DNA from 3 places in the Bacillus sp. LL01 genome. Region 2 is predicted to be linked to each of the others. Evidence: riboswitches for the same ligand, from Rfam matches in the RefSeq annotation. Region 2 holds a riboswitch; each other region holds the start of a gene.
What was found. Region 2 has a riboswitch for S-adenosylmethionine ahead of AB685_RS19340 (methionine biosynthesis PLP-dependent protein). Riboswitches for the same ligand answer to the same signal wherever they lie in the genome.

Region 1: another riboswitch for S-adenosylmethionine. It lies ahead of AB685_RS30485 (YezD family protein); the one in region 2 lies ahead of AB685_RS19340 (methionine biosynthesis PLP-dependent protein).
Region 3: another riboswitch for S-adenosylmethionine. It lies ahead of AB685_RS10180 (O-acetylhomoserine aminocarboxypropyltransferase/cysteine synthase family protein); the one in region 2 lies ahead of AB685_RS19340 (methionine biosynthesis PLP-dependent protein).

The regions. Positions count from the first base shown of each region.
Region 1 covers NZ_LFEL01000006.1:201,913-212,679, forward strand. Annotated here, with positions in the region: gene cobA (uroporphyrinogen-III C-methyltransferase) at 1-209, opposite strand, end outside; gene AB685_RS17970 (DUF3906 family protein) at 213-431, opposite strand; gene AB685_RS17975 (ferredoxin--nitrite reductase) at 415-2,046, opposite strand; gene cysC (adenylyl-sulfate kinase) at 2,062-2,661, opposite strand; gene sat (sulfate adenylyltransferase) at 2,677-3,828, opposite strand; gene AB685_RS31775 (hypothetical protein) at 3,856-4,068, shown strand; gene AB685_RS17990 (inorganic phosphate transporter) at 4,161-5,237, opposite strand; gene AB685_RS17995 (phosphoadenylyl-sulfate reductase) at 5,268-5,984, opposite strand; gene AB685_RS30485 (YezD family protein) at 6,092-6,241, opposite strand; SAM riboswitch class I at 6,515-6,619, opposite strand; gene AB685_RS18000 (hypothetical protein) at 6,937-7,476, opposite strand; gene AB685_RS18005 (diacylglycerol kinase) at 7,596-8,516, opposite strand; gene AB685_RS18010 (flotillin family protein) at 9,196-10,734, opposite strand; gene AB685_RS18015 (hypothetical protein) at 10,746-10,767, opposite strand, start outside.
Region 2 covers NZ_LFEL01000008.1:54,338-65,104, forward strand. Annotated here, with positions in the region: gene cydC (thiol reductant ABC exporter subunit CydC) at 1-1,541, opposite strand, end outside; gene cydD (thiol reductant ABC exporter subunit CydD) at 1,538-3,271, opposite strand; SAM riboswitch class I at 3,897-4,017, shown strand; gene AB685_RS19340 (methionine biosynthesis PLP-dependent protein) at 4,299-5,417, shown strand; gene metC (cystathionine beta-lyase) at 5,414-6,616, shown strand; gene AB685_RS19350 (bifunctional homocysteine S-methyltransferase/methylenetetrahydrofolate reductase) at 6,600-8,459, shown strand; gene metH (methionine synthase) at 8,452-10,767, shown strand, end outside.
Region 3 covers NZ_LFEL01000003.1:123,744-134,510, reverse strand. Annotated here, with positions in the region: gene AB685_RS32095 (DUF6254 family protein) at 1-98, opposite strand, end outside; gene AB685_RS10205 (CPBP family intramembrane glutamic endopeptidase) at 211-825, shown strand; gene AB685_RS10200 (hypothetical protein) at 896-1,297, shown strand; gene AB685_RS10195 (membrane protein) at 1,742-2,764, opposite strand; gene AB685_RS10190 (homoserine dehydrogenase) at 2,854-4,059, opposite strand; gene AB685_RS10185 (homoserine O-acetyltransferase) at 4,047-5,132, opposite strand; gene AB685_RS10180 (O-acetylhomoserine aminocarboxypropyltransferase/cysteine synthase family protein) at 5,148-6,467, opposite strand; SAM riboswitch class I at 6,738-6,851, opposite strand; SAM riboswitch class I at 6,998-7,104, opposite strand; gene AB685_RS10175 (hypothetical protein) at 7,259-7,591, opposite strand; gene AB685_RS10170 (polysaccharide deacetylase family protein) at 7,670-8,581, opposite strand; gene AB685_RS10165 (UDP-N-acetylmuramoyl-L-alanyl-D-glutamate--2,6-diaminopimelate ligase) at 9,183-10,673, opposite strand.

The DNA of each region.
Region 1 (10,767 bases), on a different contig from region 2:
TTGATGGTTTCCTGTTTCATCGTGTGGTAGTGGGGAAGCTTTCCGCAGTAGACAAGCTGTGCCTCTTTTTTCGCATAGTTTAGTAGTTCGGGGTTCACAAGGCGGTCATAAAGGATGACATCCGCCTGCTCGAGTAGGCGCAACCCCTTCACTGTAATCAATTCAGGATCACCAGGACCCGCTCCCACCAAATATACTTTTCCCTTCATGCGCTACCACCCTTTCTCCTCTGGATCTAAAATATAGCCACTCTTCTTCCCAAGCCGTTTTTTCTCTCGTAAAATAACTTCTTTCACTGCGGGCTCCTTCAGATAAAACTTTTCAAGCTCCACATCAAGATGCTCAAAAGCTGCTTCATCATTATCGGCATAAATGACGGATACGATTTCCTTGGCCTCCAGGGCTACATCAAATCTATACAGATACGCCATCGGTTTCTTTTCCTAAAATAGTATCTAGTACGCCTTGCAAGGTGGAAACTCCCACGCGTCCTACAAAGTCGAAGAAAGATTCTCCCTTTGTTTTCTGGTCGCGGAAGTAGATTAGTAGCTCCTCAAGGACATCCGTCAATTCCTCTGCCGCTACTTTTCCCTTTAGCTTTTCATTGAACTTACCACCTTTGTTCAGGGTCCCGCCCACATAGATCTCATAGGCTTCGACCATTTCCTTTTTCTCGTTGCGCATTTTCATACCCTGCAGGCCGATGTCACCAATCTGGCGCTGGCCGCAGGAGTTCGGGCAGCCGACCATATGGGTGCGGATCGGGACATCAAGGCTGATGCGCTGGTCGAGTTCCTCAGCGATAAGTCTCATGCGCTCCTTCGTTTCCACCAAGGCCAGATTGCAGTATTCAATCCCGGTGCAGGAAACGGCATGGCCGAGAAAGGAGTTCGGGTTGATAGAAATGCGTTCGAAAATCGGTTCTTTGAGCAGTGCTTCCACGTTTTCCTCTGGAATATTTGGGATGATAAGATTCTGGGAGTTACAGGTTCTGATCTCCCCGTTTCCGTATTCTTCTGATATTCTCGCAAGCTCGAAAACTTCCTCTGCATCAAGGCGTCCTACCGGTACGTTGAAACCGAGGAACTTCAGGCCCTCCTGCTTCTGGTCATGAATGCCGTAGAAGTAGCCTGCGTTCCATTCGTCTTTTGGCTCTACGCCTTTTTCAGGAAGTGGACCAGTGTGCTCAAGCAACTTCTCCTTGAACTTCTCTGGCCCCCAATCGGCGATCAAAAATTTCAGGCGGGCGAGATGGCGTTTCTCCCGATAGCCAAAATCCCGGAAGATGGTCGTGACGGCTATCGCGACCTCGAGCGTTCTTTCCGGTTCCACAAACACATCGATTGTTTCTGCCAGGAACGGCCTGGAGGAGAGCCCGCCGCCGACTTTCAGGTGAAAACCACTTTTTGTAACACCATCAATCGTTTTGGTCGCTGGTGTAAAAGAAACACAGTTGATTTCCGCGTTGGATGCATTTTTCGTATTGGCACTGATCGACATCTTGTATTTTCGTGGCAAGTTAGAGAAGTCCTCATTCTTCTGAAAGAAATCATAGACCTCTTTTACAATGCCTGTAGTGTCGAATAGCTCGTCGGGATCAAGCCCTGCAATCGGGTTGCCGACAATCGTACGGGTGATGTCCCCGCACGCTCCTGCGCTTGAAAGTCCAACTGCTTCCAGGCGGTTGAAAATGTCTGGTATCTGCTCGATTTCCAGCCAGTGGAATTGAATGGCCTGCCGTGTTGTGATATCGAATACTCCACGTCCATAGTCGCGGGCAATGGCTGCCAATGCTTCGACCTGAGGTTTTGTGAGAATTCCGGAGGGGACATTGACCCTCATCATGAAATAGCCGTCCTCTTTTGGTCGCTGGAGGTAAAGTCCCGCCCATTTGAAAAGGTCCCACTGATCCTTAGGAATGGAATCGAATCCATTCTTTGCGTAATGCGGGATGTCATCGAGAATTCGGAGACCATCCTTTTCCAGTTTCGCTTTCTCCGTTTTGTTTAACTTTTCATTATCTGCCCAGTGTTTCACATATGCCATGAGCGTTTCCCCCTTCTAGATAATTTTTTGCTCTCTTAAGTATTGGAGTATTGTTGTGACGGCTTCCTCCACCGTCAGTTTTCCGGATGCTATCGTGATTTCCGGTTGTTTCGGCTTTTCGTAAGGAGAATCGATGCCGGTGAAGTCCTTAATTTCCCCACGTCTTGCCTTTTTGTATAGCTCTTTTGGATCTCTTTTCTCACACTCCTCCAAGGGACAGTCCACAAACACTTCAATAAACTCGCCCTCTTCGAACAGCGTCCTCACCTGATCTCTGTCGTTTCGGAAGGGGGAGATAAATGCTGTTGTGACAATCTTTCCACTGTCGACAAAGAGCTTTGCCACTTCCCCGATCCGGCGGATATTTTCGTTGCGGTCAGCTTCTGTGAATCCGAGGTCCTTGTTGAGTCCATGGCGGACATTGTCTCCATCAAGCACATACTCGTTGATGCTCTGGCGGTATAGTTCCGTGGACACTGCGTTTGCGATGGTCGACTTACCAGATCCGGATAGGCCGGTGAACCAGAGGACACAGCTACCATGCCCATTCTGCACACGGCGCTCCTCTTTTGTAATGGTCTGTTCATGCCAGGTGATGTTTGTCGCTTTCGTCATTTGTGTTTTCCTCCTTTATACGGCTGCTGTTTTCTGTTGTTGTAGTCCGTCGATTAAAACCTCAATGACCTCTTTTCGGCTAAAGGTGGACGGTGGCAGCTCCCCGGCTCGCAGCAACTCCCTCACTTTTGTTCCTGATAAAATAACCCTGTCCTCCTTTGAATGCGGGCAGGTCTTGTCAGAGGCCATGCCCTCGCATTTGTTGCAGTAAAAGCTGTGTTCGAAAAACAGCGGCTTGATGCCAAGTTCCTCCTCTGTGAATTGATGGAAAATATGCTGCGCGTCATAGGTCCCGTAATAGTCGCCAACTCCTGCGTGATCCCGGCCGACAATGAAATGCGTGCAGCCGAAGTTCTTTCTGGCAATGGCGTGAAAAATTGCCTCCCGCGGCCCGGCATAGCGCATGGCGGCTGGGTACACAGCGAGTTCGACCCTGTCTTTCGGATAATAGTTTTCAAGCAGGACCCGATAGCTTCTTAGTCTGACGTCTGCTGGAATATCGTCCGATTTCGTTTCACCCACGAGCGGATTTAGGAAAAGCCCATCCACCGTTTCAAGTGCCGCTTTCTGAATGTATTCGTGGGCGCGGTGGACAGGGTTTCTCGTTTGGAAGCCGACGATGGTTTTCCAGCCTTTTTGTGCGAAAAGTTCACGGGTTTCTTTTGGTTCGAGCCAGACATCCTGGGCCACCCCTTTGTTAGTCTTTTGGGTAAGCGTCACTTCCCCGGCAACGTAAATGTCGCCTCTTTCGAATAGACGTTTGACTCCCGGATGTGCAAGTTCTTCCGTTTTGTAGACTTCACGTGCCTCTTTTTGGAGGTCCGGTTCGTACCATTCAGAGACGGTGATGACTCCGTAAGTGGTTTGCTGGTAGGTAAGTTTGTAGGTTTCACCTTCTGTTAGAGTTTTTGCCACTTCCTTTGTCACTGGGAGGGTGACAGGCACTGACCATATGTTGCCGTTTTGGAGTCGCAGGTTTTCGACGACGGATTCGTAGTCGGATTTTGTGAGGAATCCAGTGAGCGGACTGAAGAGCCCGACTCCGATGAGTTCGAGATCGCTTAGAGCGATGGCGTCTATTTTGATTTCTTTTGTTATGTTTGTCGTGTCATAGTTTGGTTGGTAGGCCTGCACAAGTGTGCCGCCGTGTGGTTTTGGTAAGGTCATTTGTTTTCCCTCTCTTTTGATGGATTTTTGGTTGAAAATTTAAGTTTTTTTATTGATTTAAAATCGTTCGGTCAAACTTTGGTTATGTTCGGACAAGTTCACCGCTACATTAGATGCAGTTCGGTCAACTATTTGATTGGTTCGGTCATATTAGACTTGGTGTTCGGTCATTTGGAAAATTGGTTCGGTCAAGTTGAGAGAATCTTCGGTCAAGTTCGAGCAAACTTCGGTCAACTTTAGGAAATCTTCGGTCAAGTTCGGCAAAACTTCGGACATTTGGTCTGTGCGCCCCCATTTCGCCCCGCCAAGCTCCACCACCCCAAAATCCTCAATTAATCCTCGCTGCCCGTAGACACCGCCGCTGCCCCCGTCCCAACGCCGCCCGAACGCTGCATCAAAAACTTCACCCCGAACACTGAAATCAATACCCCCAGCATCGCAATAACCGGATACACATTCTGCTCAATCAACAGCTGAATCAGTGTGTAGGAAAGTACCATTGATAACACCGGCGATACCACCCACACAACTAGTAGCTGCACGACAATGTCCTTTTTCAAAACGGATCGCCCCTGTTTAACAAAGCCGATACCGATAATGGAAGACGTCGTGATCTGCGTCAGTGGCACCGGAATGCCGAACACCGAAGCCGCAGTTACTATTCCGGCTCCCGTCCCTGAAATGACGCACCCTTCCTCTAGCCGCAGCTTCGTTATTTTCTTGCCGTTCGTTTCCATGACACGCCAGCCGAGCAACAGCGCTCCAAGTGCGACAAACAGCCCTCCCCAGAGAATCCCCTGTCCGGTGCTCATGATGCCTGCTCCCACAAGCGGTCCAACGGCATTGGCTACATTGTTCATCCCGGCCGAGAATGCCTCGAACACCCCCATGACGACGACCAGTACAGATAATACCGGAACGGCCCGGGACGACTTTACCCAACGATCTATCACTCTATTTTTCAGCACCCAGGTGGCACCGATTGCCATCAGGAAAGCGATAACCGGGGTCAGCAACCAGAACGAAACGATCCAGGCAAGCTTTCCGACAAACAAGGATTGATAAACAATTCCGGCACCCACTACGGCACCAACGGTCACTTCACTTGTGGAAAGTGGGATGCCGAATACATTGGCCAAAAATAAGGATAGAGCAGCGGATGCGATTACGATAAGCGCAATAGCAACGGTAAAGGTGCTCTGGGGTACAATGCCGCTCCCCATCGTCTTGACTACCTCTCCTCCACCCAGCCATGCCCCGAAAAACACTGCTATCCCGCATAACACCAAAGCCAGATTTCGTTTGACAACTCCTGATCCATAGGCGATCCCCATGGATGCCGCCGCACCGCTCGCACCAATATTCATGGCGAAAAAAAGACCAACGATGACGGCAATGGTAACTAGCATGCTTTTTCCTCCTTCATTACATGACCAACTTTAGTTTGTATGCAGCCCGCACTCCGTCTTTCCACTTCCCACCCAACGACCGGCCCTGGAATCTCCGTCCGTTCCGACTGCCTGCGTACAGGGAAAACAGCCGATGCTTGGGTAACCGTGGTCATGGAGTTCGTTATAGGGAAGACCTTTGGATCTGATGCGATGCCAGACGTCCTCCCATGTCCAGTGAATAAGCGGACAGATTTTAATGTTCTGGAATTTATCATCACGATTCAGGAAGTTAGTGTTGGCCCGTGTTGGCGACTGCTCCCTTCTCAATCCGGAAATCCATGCCTTTTTTGGCGTGAGCGCTTCTCTTAGCGGTTCCACCTTGCGGATCTGACAGCAGCGGCTAGGATCTCTTTTCCAAAGGGCTGTGCCATGCACTTCCGCTTGCTCCTCCAAGGTGAGGGCCGGTTTCCTTTTTTCAATTTGGAGCTTTGGATATCTGGCTTCTATCTGCTCGATGACCTTATAGGTTTCTGGAAAATGGAGATCCGTATCTAAGAACACAATCCGGGCATCCTGCCTTACCTCCTGAATCAGATCGATCAGGACCACCGCCTCGGCTCCGAAACTCGAGGCATAAATGATTTCGTCATCGGAGTAGTTTCCATATGCCCATTGCAACATGGCTTTTGCACCCTTTGTATCATCATCAATCGGAAAGGAACCCGATAGTTCCTTCCAGTTTTCATACGTGATTTTCTGTTCCATTCACTTACTGCTCCTTTCTTTTCCAACGAGAAAAGGCAGCCCTTTTACATGTGCATGCTTGATGAGCATCATGTAAAAAGACCGCCTCCAGTTTGTCTGGTCAGCGCCTATTTATTTTTCTGAAGGCGAACCTTCTCATTTTTTTCTATTTGAATCACTTTTCCATCCTGTACCACCAGGGTGATAGATCCAAATTTGACTGTTTGCAGCATTTTTTCCAAGTGGGTTACGACATCTTCCCATTCCGACTGTTCCAGTTGGCTCGCCTCCGTTTCTTAATGCATTTATATTAAGACTGTTTTCGTAAACTTTGTTGCTTTTTCGTATTTATCAACCAACCGTTATAACCCTTACTGTCGTGCTCTTTTCCCGCTTATCTAGATTAAATTACATGCGTATTTTAGAGTAGATAAGCAGTAAAAAGTCCAATAGCCGACTTTTTACTAGTGAATTGCAACAATCTTTGAGAAAAGAGCCTATATAAAAAACGCCTCTCCCATTAAGGAAAAGGCGCATCGTATGTATGCTGCACCTTATCTTCCAAAATGGGAATCCATTTTGCTGGAATTGGCACCTTGCTGTTCGCAGGTTGCCGGGCTTCAACGGGCCAGTCCCTCAGCCGCTCTAGATAAGCGTCAATTAAGTTGTCATTTTATAAGCTGTTTTCGTAAACTTTGTTGCCTTTTCGTATTTTTAGGCAAGCCGACATATTCATTGTTGTCGTGCTCTTTTCCTGGTTCTACAAAATGGCTTCTTGCCAATTGGTAAGTAAATAAACTTATAAAAAGTCCTATTGCCGACTTTTTATTGGCATATAGCCACATACTTTTAGAAAAGAGCTTTGTTAAATGTTAAAATTAATCCTACCATACGTATATGAATTGTCAACAATGAAATTGACTGTTTTTTAAGTTTTTTTATTTTTAGGAAATTGGTCCTAGTCCGCTTCAGCTCAGTCTCCGATTTTTTTCAGCTTAGTTTCGCCATTCATCAGTACTGCCTGATATATGTTTCCGCCTCTTGTTTCAAACACGACTCCTTGGATGGTATCCTCCAACTTTTCAAAGGTGATGATATCTCGTTTCGTTAGACCATTGGAATCAAACGTCACTTTTCCTTCCATCTTGAGTTGGCCATCACCGATCTCATCCGCCAGTTCGATTTCATGGTCGAGCACACGCTCTTCAATCCAGCCGGCAAGTAAAGGCTCCAACGTTTTTTCGTTAATTTTCAAATTTTCACTAGATGTAAGAATCATCGAGTAGCGGACATACTGGACCGTCCCATACTCGTTTTCCCCCATTCCGAGTGAAAGGGAGGAGATATCTAATTCAGGGTCTGCTTCCTTTTGGGTAACCATATTGCATGCGGTTAACAGGAACAAAAGACAGAATAAAGCCATTGTTTTTTTTATGATTCTTCCCCCTCCTAGAAACCCTGTAAATATTGCCATCACCTTTAACATATTCGACCGGTTAAAAGTCAACATCATCCCTCTCTCCCTCTACTATCTCCTTAAACCTTAACATATTTTTCCTTGTCTCCGTTACTGGAAAATAAAAAATGGTGCCAGATTCCCATGTTTAGGATCTGGCACCATTGCTATCAATTTTATTGGCATTTAGCCATTTCCACTTCTTTACGCTTTTCGGTTACAATCACTTCCACATGCTGGTACAAGTTGACGAATTCGCCCGGAAGCAGTCCTCCGTATTCACCGTCAAGGTTAAGCTGCATTTTTTCCTGCGTGTTCACCTTTACCCGGTTTGCTTTTGTATAGATGACCAATGGATCTTTGACATGGTCGCCGCGCAGTGCCATCGAGGCGATACGGATAAAATCGGCGATATTTGCTTTTTTGAGAATGATCAGGTCAAACATGCCATCGTTCATGCAGGAGTCTGGTGCAAGCTTTTCGAAACCGCCAACAGAATTGGATAAGGATACGAGGAACAGCATGATTTCCCCTTCAAAAACTTTCCCATCGTATTCTATCGTTACATTAGTTGGACGAATGGATGGAAGCATCTCGATCCCTTTAAGATAGTAGGCAAGCTGCCCAATCATGGTTTTCATCTTGATCGGTACTTCATAGGATAGCTCGGTCATTTTTCCGCCACCAGCAATGTTCATGAAGTACTGGTCATTCGCTTTTCCGATATCAACAGGCATCGGGACACCTGTTGCAATTACATCGACACATCCTAAAATGTCATCGCGTGGAAGGTCCAGTGCTCTGGCAAAGTCGTTTGTCGTACCAACCGGGATAACTCCAAGCTTCGGACGGTAGTCCTGTTCTGCCAGCCCGTTGACCACTTCGTTGATTGTACCGTCTCCGCCTGCTGCAACCACAAGTTCATATCTACGCTCCACGGCCAGCCTTGCCGCTTCCGTTGCATCTCCATGTCCTGTTGTAGCATGGCATGAAGCTTCATAACCAGCCTTTTCTAATCTAACCAATACTTCTGGCAAGTGCTTTTTGAACAGTTCACGACCAGATGTCGGATTGTATATTACCCTAGCTCTTTTCATTTCCCATCATCCTAAAATTATATTTAACTAAGCCCTCTTTTATATCTATGTCTTGTCCTGCTCTATATGTTGTTTGATAAGATAGTTATAGTTACCAATACCACTAAGTAGTGAACTGCTAACCCACTACTGATAACATATTAGCCTATTCTGTATGTAATATGCAATTAAAATGAAAATTTTGAGAAATGGTGAGATTGAATGAGTATAGATAGGCACATTAATTAATGAATCCCTATAACTCAGGTATCACACTAACCTTTTCCTCATTAATCCTCTATGAATCCCGGCAACTCCAATATCACCCATACTCATTCCTCATTGACCCTCTATGAACCCCGGCAACGCTAAAATCACCCTTACTCAGTCCTCATGGACCCTATCAGCCTTCAGATTAAAATTATCGTTCTTTCTCATTGGCTCTTTTCTCAAAGATTGTTGCTATTCACTAGTAAAAAGTCGGCTATTGGACTTTTTACAGCTTATCTATTCTAAAATAGGCATGTTGTTTACTCTGTACACCCAGGAAAAGAGCACGACAGTAAGGAATATAACGGTTAGTTGATAATTACGAAAAAGCAACAAAGTTTACGAAAACAGCCTTCTCATTTTAAAAAAGCCCCAACTGCACCACCGCTACTCAAGCAAGTAGCAGCAACAGCTGGGGCCATATTATTTATTACTCTTCTGTCTTCTTCTCTTCGCCTTTTTTCGAAGTGGCGATTTCGTTAGTCAAGCTGTCAATGCTGTGGCGCACGTTCGCTTTGCCTGAGAAGTTTTCGATAAGCTCTTTTACATCAATGCCTGATGATGCTTTCAGTGATTCCTGGAGTGTGGACATCAGGTTGGTTGCGTAGCCGGTAACCTTGTTGGCGCCGCTGTTTTCGCCGCTTCCGCCTGTGTCTACTACTGTGATCTTGTCGATGTTGCCAAGTGGAGCCGCAACTTGCTTCGCGTATTCAGGAAGCATTTTGAGGATCATGTCCAAGATAGCCGCTTGACCGAACTGTTCGAATGCTTCTGCGATTTTTTCTTTCGCTTCCGCTTCTGCAAGACCTTTCAGGCGGATAACTTCCGCTTCGGATTCCCCTTGCGCTCTTTGTGCGTCTGCAATCGCAATACCGTCGATACGGACTTTTTCCGCTTCCGCTTTTGCCATCGCTTCAATACGGTACTTGTTTGCATCCGCTTCAGCCATTTGCTTCATTTTATCGGCAGATGCTGCTTGCTCAACAGAGTAACGGTCTGCATCGGCCTTTTTCTTGACCTCGGAGTCGTATTGACGCTCACGACGCTGAATCTCTTTTTCCTCAAGCTCGATTTGTTTCTGACGCTCGATGATCTGGATTTGCATTTGCTGCTCGGTTACTTCCTGCTTCGCACGTGCTTCCTCTAGGTGGTACGCCTGGTCGGCACGAGCTTTTGCAATATCCTGCTCGCGACGGTACTCGGCAACCTTCATTTGATTCTCTTTTTCCGCTTCCGCGATTTCAGTCGCACGCTCAATCTCGGCGCGTTGTGCGTCTTTTGCCGCTTCTGCACGCTTAATACGCGTTTCTTTGTCTGCTTCAGCTGTTGCAATGTCTGCGTCACGCTTTACTTGCGCGATACGTGGTTTACCAAGGGATTCTAAGTATCCATTGCTGTCACGGATGTCACGGATCGTGAAGGATACAATGATCAATCCCATTTTCGCTAAATCCTGGGATGCCACACGTTGTACTTCTTGTGAGAACTTTTCACGGTTTTTGTAGATTTCTTCCACTGTCATGGAACCTAGGATGGAACGAAGGTGACCTTCAAGAACTTCACGTGCTTCGTTTTCCAGGTCTTCTTTTCTTTTTCCTAAAAATTGCTCGGCAGCTGTTGCGATGTCGCCGATGGAGTTGCCGATCTTGATGATCGCCGTTCCGTCCGCCATTACCGGTACACCCTGCTCTGTGTAAACTTCCGGCGTTTTAACATCTAGTTTGATAGATAGCAAGCTTAATGGTTCGGATTGTTGGAATACCGGCACGATGAACGCCCCGCCACCTCGTACAATCTTGATTTTGTTGCCTGATTCGTCTGTGTGGACATTTTTTCCACCCAGGTAGCTACCTGTGATAATTAACGCTTCGTCTGGACCGACTGTTTTGTAGCGTGCTACGAAAACAACGATAAGGACGAAAATCAGTGCAACGACGGCACCAATGACAATCAATAATTCCATTCCCATTTCTCTTCCCCCTATTTATTATAGTTTTCTAGT
Region 2 (10,767 bases):
AAAAGCTCTTCAAAAATTGCTGCTTCCGTTACAGCATCTACGGAGGAAGTAGGTTCATCCAAGAGCCACAAACGTTCCGCCTTCAACAATGCACGGGCAATGGCAAGGCGTTGCTTTTCCCCGCCTGAAAGGTTCTCGCCTTTCTCCAGTACCTCAGCATCCAAGGAAAATCCGTCGAGCTTCACCGCGCCCAATGCCTCCAGCATCTCCTCATCGCTCAGTCCATCCTTGGCAAGAGCAAGATTCTGCCTGATCGTGCCGTAGAAAAAGTGATTTTCCTGCAGGACGACATTCGCCACACTCCACAGGTCCTCCTGGTCCACTGCAGAATAGTCCCACTCATCCAACGAGACAATCCCTTCTTCAACCTCGTAGATTTTCAGCAGCAACTGTAATAACGTAGATTTACCGGAACCGCTTGGACCCACAATTGCCGTTTTGGAACCTGCAGCTAGAAGGATATTCACCCCGTCCAAAGTCATACGGGATTCTCCCGGAAAACGGAAACTGACGTCCTTCATTTCAAAAGAAAACGCCTGCCGCACAGGTAATCTCACACTTGTCGCAGATTTCGCGTCCACAAGCGGCGATTCCCCTTCTACCACGTCATCCAGTCTAGCTGCCGCCCTCCTGCTGTCCTCATAGTGATTCGGGAAAACAGCCATCGGCGCAGCATTTTCAAACACAGTCAATGAAATCATCACAAGCATCGCGAGGAACAGCCCTTCAAACTGTCCTTCCACGGTCAAATATGCGCCAATTGCGAGCAAGGTCCATGAAACGAGCAAGGTGATAAACGTGTTCACCGATTGATTGAACATCGCCTGCATTCCCTCGCGTTCCTGCTCCGCCACATAAGACTCTGCAGCATCAGCCAACAGTTTTTCCTTATCTTCCAGCTGCTGACAAATTTTTAAATCGCGGAATCCGTAAAATAGTTCCGTCACTTCTGTAGAAAGCGATCCTCTCTCTTCTCTGACACGATTTTGCAATCGACGTTGGCCAACCGCAAAAATAGCCGGTACCACAAACCCTGTCAAAATCAATCCGATGAATATCACTAATGCTAAATAGAAAGAGAAAAACGTAATAAAGAATATCGTACTTAAAAAGACAAGAACCAGCACAATCGGTGGGTAAAACACGCGCAGAAAGAAATTTTGTAAGCTCTCCACGTCCCCCACAATCCGTGCAAGCAAATCGCCGCTGCGATACTTCTGAAATATCTGTGGCGCAAGCGGCTCTATTTTTTTATAAAAAGAAACACGAAGATTACTTAAAATCGTAAAGGTCGCCCTATGCGAGTATAGTCTCTCCCCATAGCGGCTGAATGCCCTCGCAAAACCGAAGAGCTTCAACACTGCAATCATCACGGTCAAGGTATAGATCGGCGGAGCAAGGGCCGCTTTGGAAATGAGAAAACCACTGGAGGCAAACAGCCCCACAGCCGTAATCCCTGCTGAGAATCCTAGCAAAATGGAAAGAAGTATATCTTTCTTTTCCAACATGACTAGCTTCACTACATGTGCTAACTCTCTCATCCTGCGTTCCCTCCTTGCTGGACAGACACCATTTCACGGTAAGCCGGTTCAGCTTCCACCAGCTCCTCATGTGTTCCTTTGGCAAGTAGCTTGCCGGCTTCTAAGAGCAGAATGGAGTCTGCCTGTTTAATTGTGTGTAGTCTGTGGGCAACGGTGATGACCGTCGATGTTTTGGCCAGCTCCCTCATAGATGCTTGCAATATTCGCTCCGTCTGTAGGTCAAGCCCTGTGGTCGGTTCATCAAACAGGATAACCGACGGCTTTTTCAAAAAGGCACGCGCCAACGCTAATCGCTGCTTTTCACCTCCAGAAAGTCCCCTACCAGCTTCTCCTATTTTCGTTTGGAAACCATTTGGTAAAGATTCAATTAACGGCAGAATTCCAGCTTTCTCCGCAGCGTCTCTTATCTCTGCTTGTGTCGCTTCCGCTTTCCCACCGATAGCGATATTATCTGCTATTGTTCCAGAAAAAAGATAGGGATTCTGCGAGATATAGCTCACACGGTCAAACCATGCTTTTTCTTCACATTCAAATAGCGGCTTTCCATCTACCAACACTTCGCCTTCTGACGGGCGAATCAACCCTGCCATGAGGTTAAGCAATGTCGATTTTCCAGCACCGCTTCGTCCAATCAAGGCAAGCTGCGTATATGGCGGAATATCCACTGAGATATTATTTACGGCAAAGCCTTGTTCCCCATAGCGGAAGCCAAGATTTTTCAATTGGATAGAAGGCGGACCGTTTTCTGTTGGAAGGGAAGCGTCTCCCCATTCAATCGGAGACTCCTCTTCTGCAAGCTCATCTGTCACTTTTTTCGCTGCTCCCATGCTTCCCCGCCCCGTGTGAAAGGCGCTCCCAAGTTCCTTCAGATACAAATAGAACTCAGGGGCCAATACCAGTACGAAAAAAGCTGTAAAGAACGTGACATTTTCAAAAACAACAAGCTGCAAGCCTACTTCAAGCGCAATCAACCCGATGGCAAGCATGGAAATGAATTCAAGCATCAAGGATGAAAGGAATGCAATCTTCAACACTTCCATCGTCGCATCTCGGAAACTTAAGCTGCTTTTTGCGATTGTTTCCTGCTGCTTGGCCGAGCGACCGAAAAGTTTTAACGTCGTCAGTCCTTGCAAGGTATCAAGGAACGTTCCGGAAAATGCGTTCAGTTTATCCATCTGCTCTTCGGATTTCTTTTTCGTTTTTAAGCCAACGACAATCATAAATATGGGAATGAAAGGCGCTGTAACTAGGATTATCAGTCCCGTATTCACATGCTGGCTGAATGCCGCAATCAAAATCATGATCGGGATGATGCTCGATTGGATGACCTGTGGCACATACCTGCTAAAGTACGGATCAATTTCATCCACCGCATCCATCATGACGCTTACCTTTTGGCCAGATTGGCCTTTTAGGGAAGCTTGGACCGGACTGTTGGAAAATTTCTGAAGCAGGGCAATTCTGAATTCGCGTTTTACTTTTGCCGCAAGCTTCACGCCGGTAAGCCCACTCCAATAGGTCAATGCCGCTCTTGCAGCCAATACCGCTAGAAGCCCGCCAAGGAAAGGCAGGATTTCTTGGAAAGTGTGGCCCCTTAGGAACACGCGATCAACGATGGTGACGAAGAAATACGCTTGCCCGATGACCGTCGCTCCTGTCAGGAGGGCGATTAAAATCAGTGTCATTCTTGTGCCTCTATGTGATTTGGCAATCGTTTTTAAATCAGTCATATAGTTGAATCCCTCTTTTCGCTTTGGTTGTTAGTGAAAATCGGATTTTTATTGTAGTCAGTAAAAGTTAGTGAATAATTTCACAAACTATATGGTTAACATTATATAACATGCTCGGTGGAATTTCCTGTTTAGGGATTGACCATTTTATGACATATTTATGTTTTCCCTCTTCAGTTATTAAAGTAACGAATTTGTCAGGAGACGAAACTGTCCTTTTTTCATGTGACGGGATTATTTTGCGTTATGATGGGATTATTCGGAGATGTGAAGGGATTTTTACCTGTTATGAAGGGATTATCTTCTCTTGTGACGGGATTAGATTTTTGAAGCTCATCAATGACCTCCTATCTATTAGGAATGGTACTCTTTGTGAAGGGATTGAACGAAGTAGTGAAGGGATTGCTTTATTGTGAAGGGATTAGAAGTAAAATCCACTATACAAAGCAAATTTTCAATAAAGAGCGAAACTATTTAGTAAGTACAAAAATTCCAACCCGACAACTTCTACCCCATCCCTTCACCGCATAAAATTAATTCATCCAGAAAAAAACATTGCATTTCACACTCACCTGTTGTAAATTAGTACAATAATTAAATTGTTCAGAAAATTAAATAGTGAACTTTCTTATCCAGAGAGGTTGAGGGAATGGCCCGAAGACACCTCAGCAACCAGCAGCGCTCGATTAAACGGACGCTGAAAAGGTGCTAATTCCAGTGAGCTGTGATGCTTACAGAGATGAGAAGAATGTACTTTCAATGGAAAAGTCTTCTTCTTATAGAAGGCTTTTTCTTTTTATTCAGCCGTTTCGTATCTCTAAAACTCCCCTGTTGCTTTCCGCTTCAGGTGTTCGCTTTCCACGGGGCGACCTTGAGCCTCCTCGGGCTATGCCTTGCGGGGTCTCAAGATTGTCGCTTCTCCCCCGTAGGAGTCTCACACCTTGCACTTCAAGCAACAGGGGGAGACAGAATCCCCCTTCCCTCTGGCTAAAAGAAATCGTCACTTACACATATAGGAGGCCTATTCATGTATAAAACGGAAACGAAGCTTGCGCAAATTGGAAACAGATCAGAGACTGCCACTGGAACCGTGAATCCGCCTGTTTATTTTTCCACTGCCTATCGCCATGAGGGCATCGGACAATCGACAGGATATGACTATACTAGAACCGGAAATCCCACGCGCCATGTGTTGGAAAAAGCGATTGCGGACCTGGAAAGCGGCGACCAAGGGTTTGCCTGTAGCTCCGGCATGGCGGCAATCCTGACAATCCTTTCCCTGTTCAAATCCGGTGACCACCTCATCGTGTGCAAAGATCTGTACGGCGGGACGTACCGCCTTTTTGAAGAAGGCTATAAAAAATGGGGACTGTGTTGTAGCTATGTGGATACGACCGACCTTTCACAAATCGAAGACGCAATCACTCCACAGACGAAGGCCATTTTTGTGGAGACTCCAACAAATCCCCTGATGGTAGAAACAGATCTCGAAGCCGTTTCCCAGCTTGCGAAAGCACACGGAATCCTTCTAATCTGTGACAATACTTTCTACACTCCTGTTCTATTAAACCCCATTAGATTAGGCGCAGACATTGTCATTCATAGTGCAACCAAGTACCTTGGCGGGCATAATGATGTACTTGCAGGCCTCATTGTGGCAAAAGGCGCAGAGCTTTGTCAATCACTTGCCCTTCATCATAACGCAGCGGGAGCGGTGCTTAGTCCATTCGACTCGTGGCTCTTGATCCGCGGGATGAAAACCCTATCCCTTCGCATGGAACGGCATGAAAAGAATGCGAAGCGGATCGCGGAATACCTTAGCCGGCACGATGCCATCACAGATGTACTTTATCCGGGAAGAGGAGGCATGCTCTCCTTCCGCTTACAAGACGAGGCGTGGGTAAACCCGTTGCTTCAGAATCTCACCCTCATCACTTTCGCCGAAAGCCTTGGCGGTGTGGAAAGCTTCGTCACGTATCCAGCCACCCAGACACATGCGGACATACCGGAAGAGATTCGCATCCAGACCGGTGTATGCAACAGGCTTTTGCGCTTTTCTGTTGGCATTGAAGACGCAGAAGACTTGATCCGAGATTTAGAGGAGGCGCTCAAGGCCGCTTCCATCCAAAAGGAGGTCCTATCGTGAGCCATTCTTTTCAAACGAAGCTGTTGCACAATCGCCATAAGTTTGACAAGAGCAATGGTGCGGTCAGTGTGTCAATCCAGCATGCTTCCACCTTCCATCAATCTGATATCGATTCCTTTGGCAAATATGATTATGGACGTTCTGCGAATCCGACCAGGGAGGCCCTCGAAGAAACGATCGCCAATTTGGAGGAAGGAACGAGAGGCTTTGCCTTTTCATCCGGAATGGCGGCGATCTCGACTGCTTTCCTCCTTCTCTCACAAGGAGATCACGTACTGATTTCAGAAGACGTGTATGGAGGCACCTACCGGATGGTATCAGAGGTGCTGATCCGCTACGGTGTGGAGCATTCTTTTGTGGATATGACTGATTTGGATAAAGTGAAAGCAGCCATACAGCCCAACACCAAGCTTTTTTACGTGGAAACGCCATCGAATCCTCTGTTGAAGGTAACGGACATCACGGCCATCTCCACCCTAGCCAAATCAACGGGAGCATGGACGTTCGTGGACAATACCTTCCTAACGCCAGCCTTACAAAAGCCGCTTGATCTCGGAGCAGATCTTGTCCTTCACAGCGCAACGAAGTTCCTCTCCGGACACAGCGATGTTGTGGCAGGCCTTGCGGTGGCAAAGGATCCGATCCTTGCCGACCGGCTTGCCTTTTTACAAAATTCCTTCGGGGCCGTACTAGGTGTTCAAGATGCATGGCTTGTCTTAAGAGGACTGAAAACGTTGCACGTAAGACTTGAGCAGTCTCAGAAATCAGCATATAAAATAGCAAGTTACTTAGAAAAGCACCCTGCCGTGAAGAACGTGTATTTTCCAGGCCTGACGACACATCCAGGTTTCACGCTACAACACAGGCAAGCGCAAGGACCTGGGGCTGTACTTTCATTTGAACTGCATAGCGAGGAAGACTTGCGGAAATTTGTTGGTCAGGTGGAGATCCCTGTGTTTGCCGTTAGCTTAGGGGCTGTGGAATCGATTCTCTCCTTCCCGGCGAAAATGTCCCATGCGGCTATGCCTGAAGCAGAACGGCTGAAACGTGGCATCTCGAACTCTCTGCTCCGCCTGTCAGTTGGTCTAGAGAGTGCGGATGATCTGATAGAAGACTTTGAACAGGCATTACAACTTATAGCTACAACAAGAAGCGCAAACCAAGAACAACGGAGGGTGTATCATGGGAATCTTAGATAGTTTACAGCAAGACAAAATACTGATTGCAGACGGCGCGATGGGGACCCTCCTCTATTCCTTCGGCTCGGATTGTTGCTTTGAAGAGCTGAATCTATCGCATCCGAGCCAGATCTACAACATCCATAAGGCTTATCTAAATGCGGGTGCCAACCTCATCCAGACGAACACGTATGCGGCGAACTACCATAAGCTGGAGCGCTACGGTCTGCAGGATCAGGTGAAAGAGATAAACAGCGCAGCGGTCAGGCTAGCCAAAAAAGCGGTGGCAGATCACCCTGATGCCCATGTGGTCGGTACCATCGGCGGCATCCGTGCCATTAAACCTGAAGCCATCCCACTTGAGGAAATCAAACGCACCTTCCGCGAGCAGCTCTACTGCCTGCTGCTTGAAGGGGTGGACGGCATCCTACTAGAAACCTTCTATGACCTTGAAGAGCTGGAGACAGTTCTCCAGATTGCCAGAAAAGAAACGAACCTGCCCATCATCGCTCAGGTGTCCCTGCAGGAGGTCGGCCATTTACAAAATCGCGTGCATATCACGGATGCCCTGAACCGTTTGGAATCACTTGGTGCTGATATTGTCGGGCTGAATTGCCGCTTGGGCCCGTATCATATGATTTCAACGCTTGAGGAGGTATCGATTCCAAAACATGCCTACCTTTCCGCCTACCCGAATTCTAGTCTTCCCTCCTATGTCGATGGGAAGCTCGAGTACGAGAGTGACGCGGAATATTTTAAAGAAACGGCATTGGCCTTTCGGGACCAGGGCGTGAGATTGCTAGGGGGCTGTTGCGGGACGACGCCCGCTCATATCCAGGCTTTCTCCGAGGCGCTTCGTGATGTGGCTCCTTTAAAAGAGAAGCAGGTCAAGCGAAAAGAACGAAAAATTATCATCCCTTCGCAAAAGAAGAACGTGCCGACACCTATTTTTGAAAAGGCAAAAAAGGAGCAATCCATCATCGTGGAGCTTGATCCTCCACGCAAATTGAACACAGAGAAATTCATGAGTGGCGCCCAGGCATTAAAGGATGCGGGCATCGATGCTCTCACGTTAGCGGACAATTCCCTTGCCTCCCCAAGGGTCTGCAATACGGCCCTCGGCTCCATCGTCAAATCAGATATCGGCTTGAGGCCGCTCATTCATATCACCTGCCGCGACCGCAACCTAATTGGCCTGCAATCCCATCTGATGGGACTGCACCAGCTTGGCATTCACGATGTGCTGGCAGTGACCGGCGATCCGACGAAGGTTGGCGATTTTCCCGGCGCCTCCTCCGTCTATGATGTGACATCTTTCGGTCTGATCAATATGATCAAGCAGTTCAACCAAGGAGTTTCCCTTTCCGGAAAAGAGCTAGGCGAACAAACCAACTTCTCTGTCGGAGCTGCCTTCAACCCGAACGTCCGCGTCATCGATAAGGCGGTCGAACGTCTTGAGAAAAAAATAGAAGCAGGCGCAGACTACTTTATTAGTCAGCCCGTCTTTTCAGAGGAAAAATTACTTGAAGTCTATCATGCTACCAAACATATTGATGCTCCAATCTACATTGGCATTATGCCGTTGATCAGCAGTAGGAATGCGAATTTCCTTCACCATGAGGTGCCGGGAATCAAGCTGACTCCACAGGTGCTTGAGGCGATGAATCGTCACCAAAATGACCCGCAACAGGCAAGCCTTGAGGGGCTGAACATTGCGAAGGGTTTGCTTGATGTGGCACTTGAACTATTCAATGGCATCTACCTGATTACACCGTTCATGCGCTATGAACTAACAGTAGAGCTTGCCACCTATGCAAAAAAATATGGTCCGTTCCATTCATCCAGGAGGGTTCAAAATGTCTAAACCTATCACATTACTAGAACAGCAACTACAAAAGAAAATAATGATCATGGACGGCGCCATGGGAACGATGCTGCAGCAAGCAAATCTCACGCCCGATGACTTTGGCGGCGAGGAATACGACGGCTGTAACGAAAACTTGAATATCACCGTACCCGAAGTCATTGAACGCATCCATGTGGAATATTTGAACGCAGGTGCCGATATCGTGGAGACCAATACTTTTGGCGGGACCGATCTTGTTCTTGATGAATATGAACTAGGTTACAAAGCCTATGAGATCAATAGATTGGGAGCGGAAATCGCCAAACGGGCAACAGCACAAGTGTCCACCCCGGAGTGGCCCCGCTTTGTTGCAGGCTCCATTGGTCCAACAACGAAGACACTGAGCGTTACAGGCGGAACAACATTTGACGAATTGACCTCCTCCTATGAGGAACAGGCGCGCGGCTTGTTAGATGGCGGTTCCGACTGTCTTTTAGTGGAGACAAGCCAGGACTTGCTGAACGTGAAATGCGCGTTCCTTGGCATCCAGCGTGCTTTTGAAAAAACGGGTGTCACTGTTCCTATCATCATCTCCGGCACCATCGAACCGATGGGAACCACCCTTGCCGGGCAAGCTATTGATGCATTCTACGTTTCGGTGGAGCACATGAAGCCTCTTGCGGTCGGGCTAAACTGTGCGACAGGCCCTGAGTTCATGCAGGATCACATCCGTACGCTTTCCAACCTGTCCAAAAGTGCGGTCAGCTGCTATCCGAATGCCGGCTTGCCGGATGAGGAAGGTCATTACCATGAAACGCCCCAGTCCCTTGCCACCAAGCTTTCCGGCTTTGCAGAGCAGGGCTGGCTGAATATTGTCGGAGGCTGTTGCGGAACGACGCCAGACCATATCCGTGCGATTGCGGATGCAATGAAGGGTTTCAAACCGCGAACTACGACCGTTTCCGACTACCATAGCGTATCAGGGATTGAGTCGTTCATCTATGACGACCCTTCCCTACGTCCAATCATGGTCGGGGAACGAACCAATGTCATCGGCTCCCGTAAGTTTAAGAGATTGATAGCGGAGAAAAAGTTTGAAGAGGCAGCCGAAGTGGCACGTGCACAGGTCAAAGGTGGCGCTCACGTCATTGATATCTGCCTTGCTGATCCTGATCGCGATGAACTCGAGGACATGGAAGCTTTTGTACAAGAGGTCGTGAAAAAAGTGAAGGCACCGCTTGTCATCGATTCCACGGACGAAGAGGTCATCGAGGCCGCTTTGAAGTACTCGCAAGGAAAAGCGATCATTAATTCCATCAACCTCGAGGACGGCGAGGAGCGCTTTGAAGCGATTGTTCCTTTGGTTCATAAATACGGGGCGGCACTTGTTGTCGGGACGATTGACGAGGTAGGAATGGGTGTTTCCGCCGAAAGGAAGCTTGAGATTGCCAAGCGTTCGTATGATTTGCTCGTCAACAAATACAAAGTCTCTCCTACCGATATCATTTTCGATCCACTCGTCTTCCCTGTCGGTACTGGTGACGAGCAATATATCGGTTCAGCCAATGCGACCGTCGAGGGAATTCGTCTGATAAAAGAACATTTTCCTTCCTGTCTGACGATACTTGGTGTCAGCAATGTCTCATTCGGTCTTCCACCGGTCGGCCGTGAAGTGCTCAATGCGGTGTATCTCTATCATTGCACACAAGCCGGCCTTGATTATGCGATTGTTAACACGGAAAAGTTGGAGCGTTTCGCCTCCATCCCAGCAGAAGAAATCGAGATGGCCGGGAAGCTGCTATTTAAAACAACGGATGAATCTCTGGCATTATTCACTGATTTTTACCGCGGGAAAAAGAAAGAGACAAAATCGAATATTCCCGATATGCCACTTGAAGAACGGCTCGCCTACTATGTAGTGGAAGGAACAAAAGAGGGGCTTCTGCCTGACCTTGAGCTTGCTTTGGCAGCTTACCCAGCCCCGCTCGAGATTATCAATGGCCCCCTGATGAACGGGATGAAGGAAGTCGGCCGACTGTTTAACGACAACCAGCTGATCGTCGCGGAAGTTCTGCAAAGCGCAGAGGTTATGAAAGCGTCCGTTGCTTTCCTAGAGCCGCACATGGAAGCGAATGATACCTCCTCCTCTAAGGGAAAGGTCCTACTCGCTACCGTCAAAGGGGACGTTCATGACATCGGGAAGAATCTGGTCGACATCATTTTGAGCAATAACGGCTTTGATGTGGTGGACTTGGGGATTAAAGTCAACTCCACTGATCTGATTCAGGCAATCAAAAGAGAAAAACCGGATATCGTCGGGTTGTCC
Region 3 (10,767 bases), on a different contig from region 2:
TCTGCAAGCTGTTCAAAGCTTTTTACTTTCCCATGTTCATTCTGAGACTGCTTTCTCACTTTACGCTGTCTTTCCTGCTGACTTTTAGATTGTGTCATTTTCACATCTCCTTCGTTTGAAAGATATATTATCTTCATTAGTATGTACGTTTATATGGAGGGTCTTAACTGTTAAAATAAGGGCAGACAGACTTAGTCCGGGGGAAAACAAATGATACAATTACGCCACACAATATTGATCTGGATTTTAGCAAACCTTTTATTAGGAATCAGCTTTCAGCTTACTAACCATTTTTGGATTCTGTTTTCCATTTCTCTTTTCATACTAATGCTCCTCGGTTTAAATTGCGGAAAGACTGACTCCCGTAAAAAGAAGCCTCTCACTTTACAGGATGTCATTTTCGGATTAATTACCGGCTCGATTTTGTATGGTGCTTTTTTGACAGCATACCTCTTATTAAAAGTTCTACCATTGCCTTTACTGCCTTTTGTGGACGAATTGTACAGAATTGTCGGGCCGTCGAGTTGGTGGCATTACGTTGCACTTGTTCTTATCATCATACCTGGAGAAGAAGTTTTTTGGAGAAGATTTGTTCAGCCGAGGGTGGTGAAGGTAGTAGGACGGTTTCAAGGCGTGCTTGTTGCAGCAGGCATGTATGCCATAGCCCACATATGGACAGGGAATCCCATGCTTGTTGCAGCAGCTGCGACAGCAGGAATTGCGTGGGGGGCTTTATACGAATGGAAGAAATCACTCTCCCTTATCATCATCTCCCACCTTGTTTTTGATTTATGGCTATTGGTAATTTTTCCATTGAATTTCTAAATTCTGATATCGTTCTTGGTAATTTTGAGATAAAATAGAATCTTATGATATTGATTTAGGAGGTGATTTCGTGGACGCTTTATATTTATTTCTGTTAGCTGCAGTGATAGCAAGCTTTGGGATTTCCATTGTATTAAGATCTAGCATGGAAAAGCTTGTACTTGAACCAGGATCCTTTCCTCAGATACAAAGTAAGTTTTTTATTTATGTAGCCATTATTGAGGTCATTCCAATCATTATGATCGTTTTTGGTTTCATTAGCTTGATGGATTCTACTGTCAGCGTAATGATACCTTTAGTTATTGTAGGTGCAAGTGTACTGGTTAACTTCATCATGAATTTGATGAAAAAGTCCACCTTGGAAACTCAGGCACCAGATCTTAAGGAGAAGTTGATGATATTCTTCCTAATGGGTAATGTCTTGATGACAGCCATTCCAATAGTGGCAGTAGTTGCGACTTTCGTACGATAGTCTGTATTCACTTATTAAGTTACATCTACCGTTGATCTCCGTTACGGGCGGTCCGGGAGCCTCCTCGGCTTTACCGAGGGCACTGAAAAACTGAAAACAAATTGTTTTTAATGGTTTCTAGCTGTGGATTGGAGCAAATAGCGTAGACTCCTGCAGGGGAGTAGCGACAATGTTGAGACCCCGCAGGGCGCAGCCCGAGGAGGCTCAAGGTCGCCCCGCGGAAAGCGAAGCTATTTGCGGAAATCAACAGCGGTGTTTACCCAAGAACTAAAATTCAGTACTTTTTCAGTGCCTCGCTTTACCTGCGGGGTATCCCCTCTGCCCCTTCCTCCCGAGGGAGTCTGCGCACATTCCACTACGATCAACTTGGTTATTGCATTATCAAAATTTATTTAGACTCTAAAGGGTAAAATGAAATTTCCACTCTTCTCTTTCAATGAGATCTCATTTTCGAATAATTAGTAGAAAAAGAAACGCCATACTAACATAGCCGAAAAACGGATAAAGATGTTCAATCAAACTGCCATACCCGATTTGACTGATCATATAGATGATACTGACTAGGACAACGGTAATCACATATCTTGATACTTTCAACATACTTTCCAACTGCCTTTGCAGCCCAAATATATCACTAACTACCGACGTAAAAATCTCTCCGTATATCACAAACACATAAATTCCGAAAAAAGAAAGCATACTCATTTTAACTACTTCCGCCATGGGAATTTCGAAGACCTGAAAGTTGGGAAGCGAAGCAATCGAAATGTGGCAGGTCAACAATATGAAGCATAAAACGGCCCCACCAATAAACCCTCCCCGCTTGATCACCCAGTCGTCCTTTGCCTCAGTTGCCAAAGGTACTAGCACAGGCTGAGCCATTGCAAGGTTGAAAGCTACATACATGAATGGTGCAATCCACCCCTTTACACCTGTACTTACCGGGCTGAGGCTCATGAAGGACAAGCCATTTTCCAATATAGCGTTTCCGGCAATGATAAAGCTGAAAATAATCATCACAGGAACGACAATCAAATTGACCCCCACCAAACCTTTCACTCCGAACAGAACAACACTCACTGCAAGCACTACCGTAACAAGCAAACCGAGTTGAAACGACCAGCCAAGCTGTTCCTCAAATACCGCTCCTGCTCCGGAAAGCATGACTGCTCCTACACATATCAGGATAATCAGCATGAAAATATTCACTACAGTCCCTGCTGATACACCAAATAAATATTCATTAAATTCTTTATAGGAATTGGCTCTGATTCGTTTTGAAATAAGCATCATCTTTGTTCCTAGCCAAATAAACAGAAACCCGCTAATTAGAATAGTAAAAAAACCGATCCAGCCATATTGTGTGAAAAACTGGACAATCTCTTTGCCAGTGGCAAATCCAGCTCCCACTATGGTTCCCACATATACCGCTCCAATTTGACATGCACTCAGCCAGCTGCGTTTCACGATTGCCCCACCCTCTTCTTTCCTCCATAAATAAAAACAGCTTGTCACATATATATGAGACAAGCCGGTTAGAAAGAAGAGCGTTTTTTCTATATGGTCACTTTTTCAGGTGTGTGTCTGTAATCACCTTTTAGAGAAAAATAGGTGATTAGCGGGTTATCGATAAGGACCCTTTCGATATTTCCAGTTTCAACAACCACCGTGCTGTAGGTTGGACGTGCCAGCACCTTTGTATCATAAGGAAGTTTAATATCAACCTCGTTGCTGAAAAGAACCCATCTCGAAGGAGACTGTCTCTCATCATGGAATTCCACGTAGGCGGGAACTTCCGCTACTGGACGGTTTATCTGAATGATATCCTCAAGGATGGCACTTGCCGTTGGGAACATACCTGCCCCCGGTCCATTCAGCTGGATATTTCCTACAAGATCGGTGTCAACGGATACCCCGTTCTGTACTCCCTCTACCTGATAGAATGGATGCTCTGATGTGACCAAGGCCGGCTCTACCTTACAATGAATTTCTCCTTTTTCCTTGAAGAGAGTCACAATATGCCTGAATCGCAATCCAAGCTCATTCGCGCGATCAATATAATCGGCAGAAATACTTGTAATTCCTTTTCTAGTACAGGTTTGTTCATCAGGTGTTTGCCCATAGATAAGTTGACTAAGCACCAATCCTTTGTAATATGCATCATGCCCCTCAATATCATTTGTCGGATCTGATTCAGCATAGCCATTTTCTTGTGCCAATTTTAAGGTGTCTTCAAATGAATGCCCATCCTTTCTCATTTTGGTCAAAATGAAATTTGATGTTCCATTCAATATGGCTTCCACCCTTTGGATCCGGTTCACTTGCAACAGTTGCCTGATGGTTTGTATAACAGGGATACCTCCCGCAACCGTTGCCTCAAATCCTACCGTTACGCCTTTTTTCTTTGCCAATGCAAGTAACTCTTCCCCGTGATGTGCAAACATCTCTTTATTAGCCGTCACAATATGGCACCCTTTGTTTATCGCTCTTTTCAGATAAGTATTTCCTGGTTCGCAGCCTACTATGGCATCGACGACCACATGCAAATCCGGCAATGCTAAAATTTCTTCGAAGCGGTCAGTCAGCAGGACCCCTTCTTCTTGAGATTCCTTATGCTTCTCTAAGTTCTTGACTAATATTCCCACAATCCTCACTCTTTCACCCAATACCTGTTCCAACCTTGACTGATGAGAATTGATGGATTGACGGACACCTTTCCCTACCGTTCCAAACCCCAGTAACGCCACATTTATGCCAGACATCGTGTCACTTCCTTTTTCTCTAGTAAGCTTTTAACATGCTGTCCCCATTTTTCAAATTCCACCAGGAAGCCATCATGCCCGAATATCGTTTCCACTTCTATAAATTCTGCTTCTTTATTAAGTTCTTTTAATTGCTCTATTGCATTCTTCGCAAGTTGTGGAGGGTAGAGAAGGTCCCCTGTAAAGCTGAACATACACACCTTTGCTTCTACCTTGGACAGAGCATTTAGCCAGCCGCCTCTTTCATGGCCAATATCGAATTGGTCCATTGCCTGAAGAAGAACAAGATAGCTATTGGCATCAAACCGCCGGGAAAATTTCTCTCCCTGATATTTCATATAAGAATCAACTTGATATTCAATTCCTTTTCCTTCCTTTCTCTCCCTGTTAAATCTGTCGTTGAATAAGGATTCCGAACGATAGGTCACAAGTCCAACCATTCTGGCAATTTCCAATCCTTTTATATGGGCACCATTCGGATAGTTTCCGCTGTCCCATGCTGGATCTGAGATGATTGCATGTCTGCCGATAGAGTTGTAGGCAAGAGCATAGTCGGTAAAATAGGGAGTGACTGCCAACGGAACCAGAATCTCCGAAAACTCTGGGTAAAGCACCCCCCATTCCAGCACTTGCATTCCACCGAGTGAACCTCCAATAATTGCTTTCACACTTTTGATGCCGATTCTTGTTAATGCTTTGTGTTGAGAATGGACCATGTCTCTAATTGTAACCGTTGGAAAATTCGCTCCATATTTTTCACCGGTTTTTGGATTGATACTGGTAGGGCCAGTAGACCCGTTACCTCCTCCAAGAACATTCATCGTAATCACTTGAAATCTATTCGTATCTATATAAAGGTCAGGTCCTATGAATGTACTCCACCAGCCAGGGCAACCTTCTGTACCTACTGATTCCTGATTTCCGGTAAGCGCATGGCACACGACCACCACATCTCCATCCCGCTTACCGACCCTTTCGTAGGCAATCTCTACATCCGGGAGCTTCTCCCCATTTTCTAATAAGAGTGTACCTATCGACACTTTATTAATGGTTTGTTCTGATTGACAACTCACATTTCCCACTCTTTTCTATATATTTTGACTCACTGCAGCATGTTTTGACTTTCCGGTAGCAATGAATAATGCCTGATCTAGGTCTTTTTTCAAATCCTGTAGGGATTCAATGCCGACAGACAGACGGATAAGGTCCTCAGTAACTCCGGATTTTTTCAAATTGTCACCTGTCAACTGCTGATGTGTTGTCGACGCAGGGTGGATGATAAGTGATTTGGCATCCCCAACATTTGCTACGTGCGACCAAAGCTTAACATTATCAATGGCTTTTCTGCCTGCTTCCCTTCCACCTTTGATTCCAAAATTAACAATTGAACCATTTCCGTCACCAAGATATTTTCTGGCAAGCGGATGGGCCGGATGATCCGGAAGACCAGGGTAGGAAACCCATTCCACTGCAGGATGATCTTGCAAGTATTTCGCCAGTTCCAGGGCATTTTCATTATGCTTCTCCACTCTTAAATGCAAGGTTTCTAGTCCCTGTAATAGTAGAAATGCATTCTGTGGACTTAGGCATGCACCAAAGTCTCTTAAAAGTTGTACTCTGAGTTTGACTGCAAATGCCAAGTTTCCAAAAGTTTGTGCGTATTTGATGCCATTATAGCTTTCATCCGGCTCCGTAAATCCAGGGAAATTAGGATGATCCCAGTTGAATTTCCCTCCATCGACTACCACCCCACCGATTGTCGTTCCATGGCCACCAATCCATTTGGTAGCAGAGTGTACGACGATATCCGCCCCCCATTTAATTGGATTACAAAGGTAAGGGGAAGCAAATGTATTGTCTATGATAAGAGGAATCGAATTATCATGTGCCACCTTGGCTACCGCCTCCACATCAAGTACTCGCAGGCTCGGATTTCCGATGATCTCCCCGAACAAAGCTTTTGTTTTCGGTGTAATCGCGTTTCGGAAGTTCTCCGGATTTGTCGCATCAACAAATTTAACTTTGATTCCGTATTTCGGAAGGGTGACAGCAAAAAGATTATACGTTCCTCCATACAGGTTTTCCGCTGCAACAATTTCATCACCTGCATGAGCGATATTTAAAATGGCAAGAGCAATTGCGGACATCCCGGAACTCGTAGCCACGGCAGCCGCTCCGCCTTCCAAAAGGGCAAGCCTTTGCTCCAACACATCCACTGTCGGGTTCATGATTCGTGTGTAAATGTTTCCGAATTCGTTAAGTGCGAATAGATTTTGGGCATGATCGGTGTTGTCGAACACATAGGAAGTTGTTTGGTAGATTGGAACTGCTCGAGAACCTGTAGTAGGGTCTGGTGTTTGCCCACCGTGTAGTAATAACGTTTCTACTTCATAATTTTGGTTACTCATTATAGATTCCTCCGATTTTTTAATTTAGAATTTTAAAACGACGAAGTCAAATCACATGTTACTTAAAATTATTATAGAAATCTTAGCTGTTGATTGGAGCACAGGGCGAAGACTCCAGCGGGAGGTAGCACTTAGTGGAGACCCCATAGGCTTGCCGAGGAGGCTCCACAAGTGCCCCGCGGAAAGCGAAGCCCAGTGCGGAAATCAACAGCGACGTATTACAGACTCAAAAAATAAAAACCCCTTCATAAGAAGAGGTTGAAATTCCTCCTCTTATCTCTCAGGCTACTCTGCCTGCAGGATTTAGCACCAACTCAAGAATGTTGATTCTTGAAGGTTGCCGGACTTCATAGGGCCTGATCCCTCAGTCACTCTGGATAAGAGTTATTTAGTTGAGTAACACGTTAACTTGAAAATAGTATTTAATTTACGTTATTTATCAGATTGGCTAAATATAACTAATTTTTACAATCCTCCTTGAGAAATAATAAAAACCCCTTCATAAGAAGAGGTTATCGTCATAAGCCCTCTTCTTATTTTTCAGATACAAGATCTGCAGAAATTAGCACCTTTTCAAACATACATTGCAGGTTGCCGGGCTTCATTGGGTCTGTCCCTCCGCCACTCTAAATAAGAAGTGTTGCTATTAAGTTATATGGTATTTGTTTTGCTTTTTGCAATTATAGCAACTGTGAAGGACATAAGTCAATAAAATATTCTGAACTTCCCCCTTTTTTTATTGTATGAGTAAACGTAGAATATGTTAGAAAATTTAACTGATAGAGCAAGTCTTAAACATCTAGTTCTTTATTCAAGTCTAAGCCTATACCACGTCTATAAAGCCGGAATCCCCTACTTTTAAATTCAGGGATATAGAACTTCATCTTTTCGTCTTGAGAATTCCCGATGAAAATCAAGTTATATCTGGTTAAACCCTGTAGGTTGAATAATCTAAGCACTTCGTCGACCTCATTTACATCTTTAACAATACCGTTAACCTTTTCCTGAAGAACAATTTTCTCTTCCATTAACGAATTGGTATTCTCCACCTTTGTCTTCGACTGACAGGCAGATACATTGAAAAGCAGAACAAAGGAAAACAACACATGAAACATACAAGTCACGAAACTTACCTCCCACACTTATCGTGACCCTGATACTATTCAATATGTGTTTTACCGTAACTTGTTACAAAACTGTAATTATTCTAGCTCGTATTCATGAAGATGGACAAAGCTGAAGCCTTGTTCAATCAAAGTGAGAATTGCCTCTTTTACTCCCTCTGCCGTTTCACTCGCCGGTTGGTTCATATGCAGGATGATGATGGAACCCGGTTGTGCTGTAAGCATTTCTTGCACCACTTCATCTTTGGTAAAGGTAGCCCCGCCGTCTCCTATAACATCAAAATTAACTACTTGTACCCCTAAATCCTCCGCAATTTGCACGGATATTTCATCATAGAAGGCTGTACCGGACCGGAAATATTGAGGGATCGTACCTGCTATTTCTAAGATTTTCATTTGATTATTCATTATTTCATCGATTATCTCGAATTGAGTGGAAGTGCTTGCTATTCCCCACGCACTGCGAGGAGTAGTGGATAACGGTTTATGTTCCGTACCATGATTCTGAATCGTGAATAACGGCATTTTTGACAATTCAACAAACGTCTCGAATTGTTCATCAATCCACCTTGCATTAACGAATAAATCAGCCTTTATATTATTTTCGATTAAGAAAGTAATCAATTCTTCATCATACCCGCTTCCATTTTCCCCACCGCAGGCATCTAGAGTAAGCGCTATAACTTTATCCTCTGTATCCATTCTTGTTTTTACTCCGGAAACGTACTCGGAAAATTGCGACGAATTACCATACACTTGACCATTTACTTCTATGGCAAGCTCTTTAAGTTCTTTTCTTTCTTCTTCCCTTTTCTCTAGTTCGTGCTCTTCAACAAGCCCTTCATTACTTTCAGATACTTCATCATCCTCAAGTTTATTGTTACTCTCTATACCGCTATCTACTGTTACATTGTTGATGACTGTTGGATTACTCGCACACCCTGTTGACACCAATAGCATAAACAAAATAACCCCTACCCTTTTCCCCATTTTACTTACATCCCCTATGCAATTCGACATATTACTTCCAAAGAAACAACTATATTAACCAAGAAAAACCGAGCAAAAAACGACCGGTACTACTGAAACAAGATATCATTAGATATTTGTATAATCGCCGCTGTTCCTTTCGGTGAATGAAACCACCTAGTTGATTGTAGTGGAAGGCGCGCAGACTCCCAAGGGAGGAAGGGACAGGTAAGACCCCGCAACGGAGGAGGCCACTGAAAAAGTACTGAATTTTAGTTCTTGGGTAAACACCGCTGTGGATTTCCGCAAATAGCTTCGCTTTCCGCGGGGCGACCTTGAGCCTCCTCGGGCTGCGCCCTGCGGGGTCTCAAGATTGTCGCTACTCCCCTGCATGAATCTACGCTATTTGCTCCAATCCACAGCTAGAAACCATTAATAACAATTCGTTTTCAGTTTTTCAGTGCCGTCCAACGGAATGAGGAGGCTTACGGACCGCCCGCAGGAATGCGAAGCGCCTGAAACGGAAATCAACAGAATTATTATTCTTCAAAAAAAGATGACTAGCTGAAGACCCTCCTTAGCTAAAAGGGGAGCATCAGCTAGTCAGCCTATATCCAGTTTTCTATGTTGTTGGAATGGTTTCTGTTAGTGGAAAGGCTTTGATTGCTTTAAGTGTGATTTCTTTTTCATCAAACGGTACAGATTCTTTTCCGATCAATTGGTAATTTTCATGTCCCTTGCCTGCGATGAGAATAACATCCCCTTCTCCTGCAACTTCCACTGCACGGATAATCGCCTGCTCACGATCTGGAATGCATTCGAAGTTTTCATGAATAGCGCCTGCTGCCATACCTTGTACAATTTCCTCGCCCGGCTCATCTAATGGATTGTCCGTTGTGAAAATGACATACTCAGATTTCTCGGTAGCAATCCTTCCCATCTTCGGTCGCTTATCTTTGTCTCTTCCGCCACCAGTACCGATAATAGAGATGATTTTATGATTGGAAAACATGCGGATACTGTCCAACACCTTGCCGATTGCATCTTCCGTATGTGCATAGTCAATAATGACGTTCCGCTTATCGCCTGTCTTTAGTGTCTGCATGCGACCGCTTGGTGGAGGTGTTTCCCTTAGATGATTTAATATTCTTTCAAATGGCATTCCTTTATCCCATAGAACACAAATTACAGATAGAACATTATACACATTAAATTCGCCAACGAAAGGAATTTCCATTTCAAATTCACCAAAGTTCGTTTCAAGTATAAAGCTTGTCTTATTTTCAAAGAATTTGATATCCCTTGCTTTAAAGTCCGCCTCATTCTTAATTCCATACGTGATGATTCTCGCACTTGTCATAGTGGTATAGTCATCGGTTGCTTCGTCATCCGCATTCAGGATAGCTGCTTTATCCTTGCGCATATCCTGTCCAAGTTGGGAGAAGAGCAAGCCTTTCGCATTTTTATAATGCTCCATCGTTCCATGGAAGTCCAAGTGGTCCTGGGTCAGGTTTGTGAATACACCGTTCTGGAACTCAACCCCTGCAAGTCGCCCTAGGACCAGACCATGGGAAGATACTTCCATCACCACATCTGTCACGCCTGCTTCCACCATATCCTTCAGCATCCTTTGCATCGTTAGCACATCGCTTGTTGTGTTCTTGCTCTCGAATTTCTCTCCATCGATATCAATTTCGATCGTACCGCTTAGGCCGGTTTTATAACCTTCTTTTCTCATGACATTATTGATGACGCTTGACACTGTCGTCTTTCCGTTCGTTCCGGTTACACCAATAATCCGCAGTTTTGTAGAAGGATAGTCGAAGAACACATTTGCAAGCTGACCCAAAGCACGTTCGGTATCTCTTACATGTACATAACACACTCGTTCATCCATTTGGTCCGGGAGATCCTGCACAACGATGACACTTGCACCTTTTTCAATCGCCGATGAAATGTAGCGGTGCCCATCCACCGTATAACCTTTAATGCAGACAAAAACGGAATCTGTAGTCACTTGTCTAGAATCAGAAAAAATATTGGAAACGGAAAGAGGAAACTCTCCGTACACTTTTAAAGTTGAAACATTGGAAAATAAAACATTAGTCTTCACTATAGCCACTTCCTTTTCTGATACTAAAAATGTTAATTATAGTATCTTCATTAAAATCTCTATGTACCTTACCGCTTTTTGCTAAAAATATAAT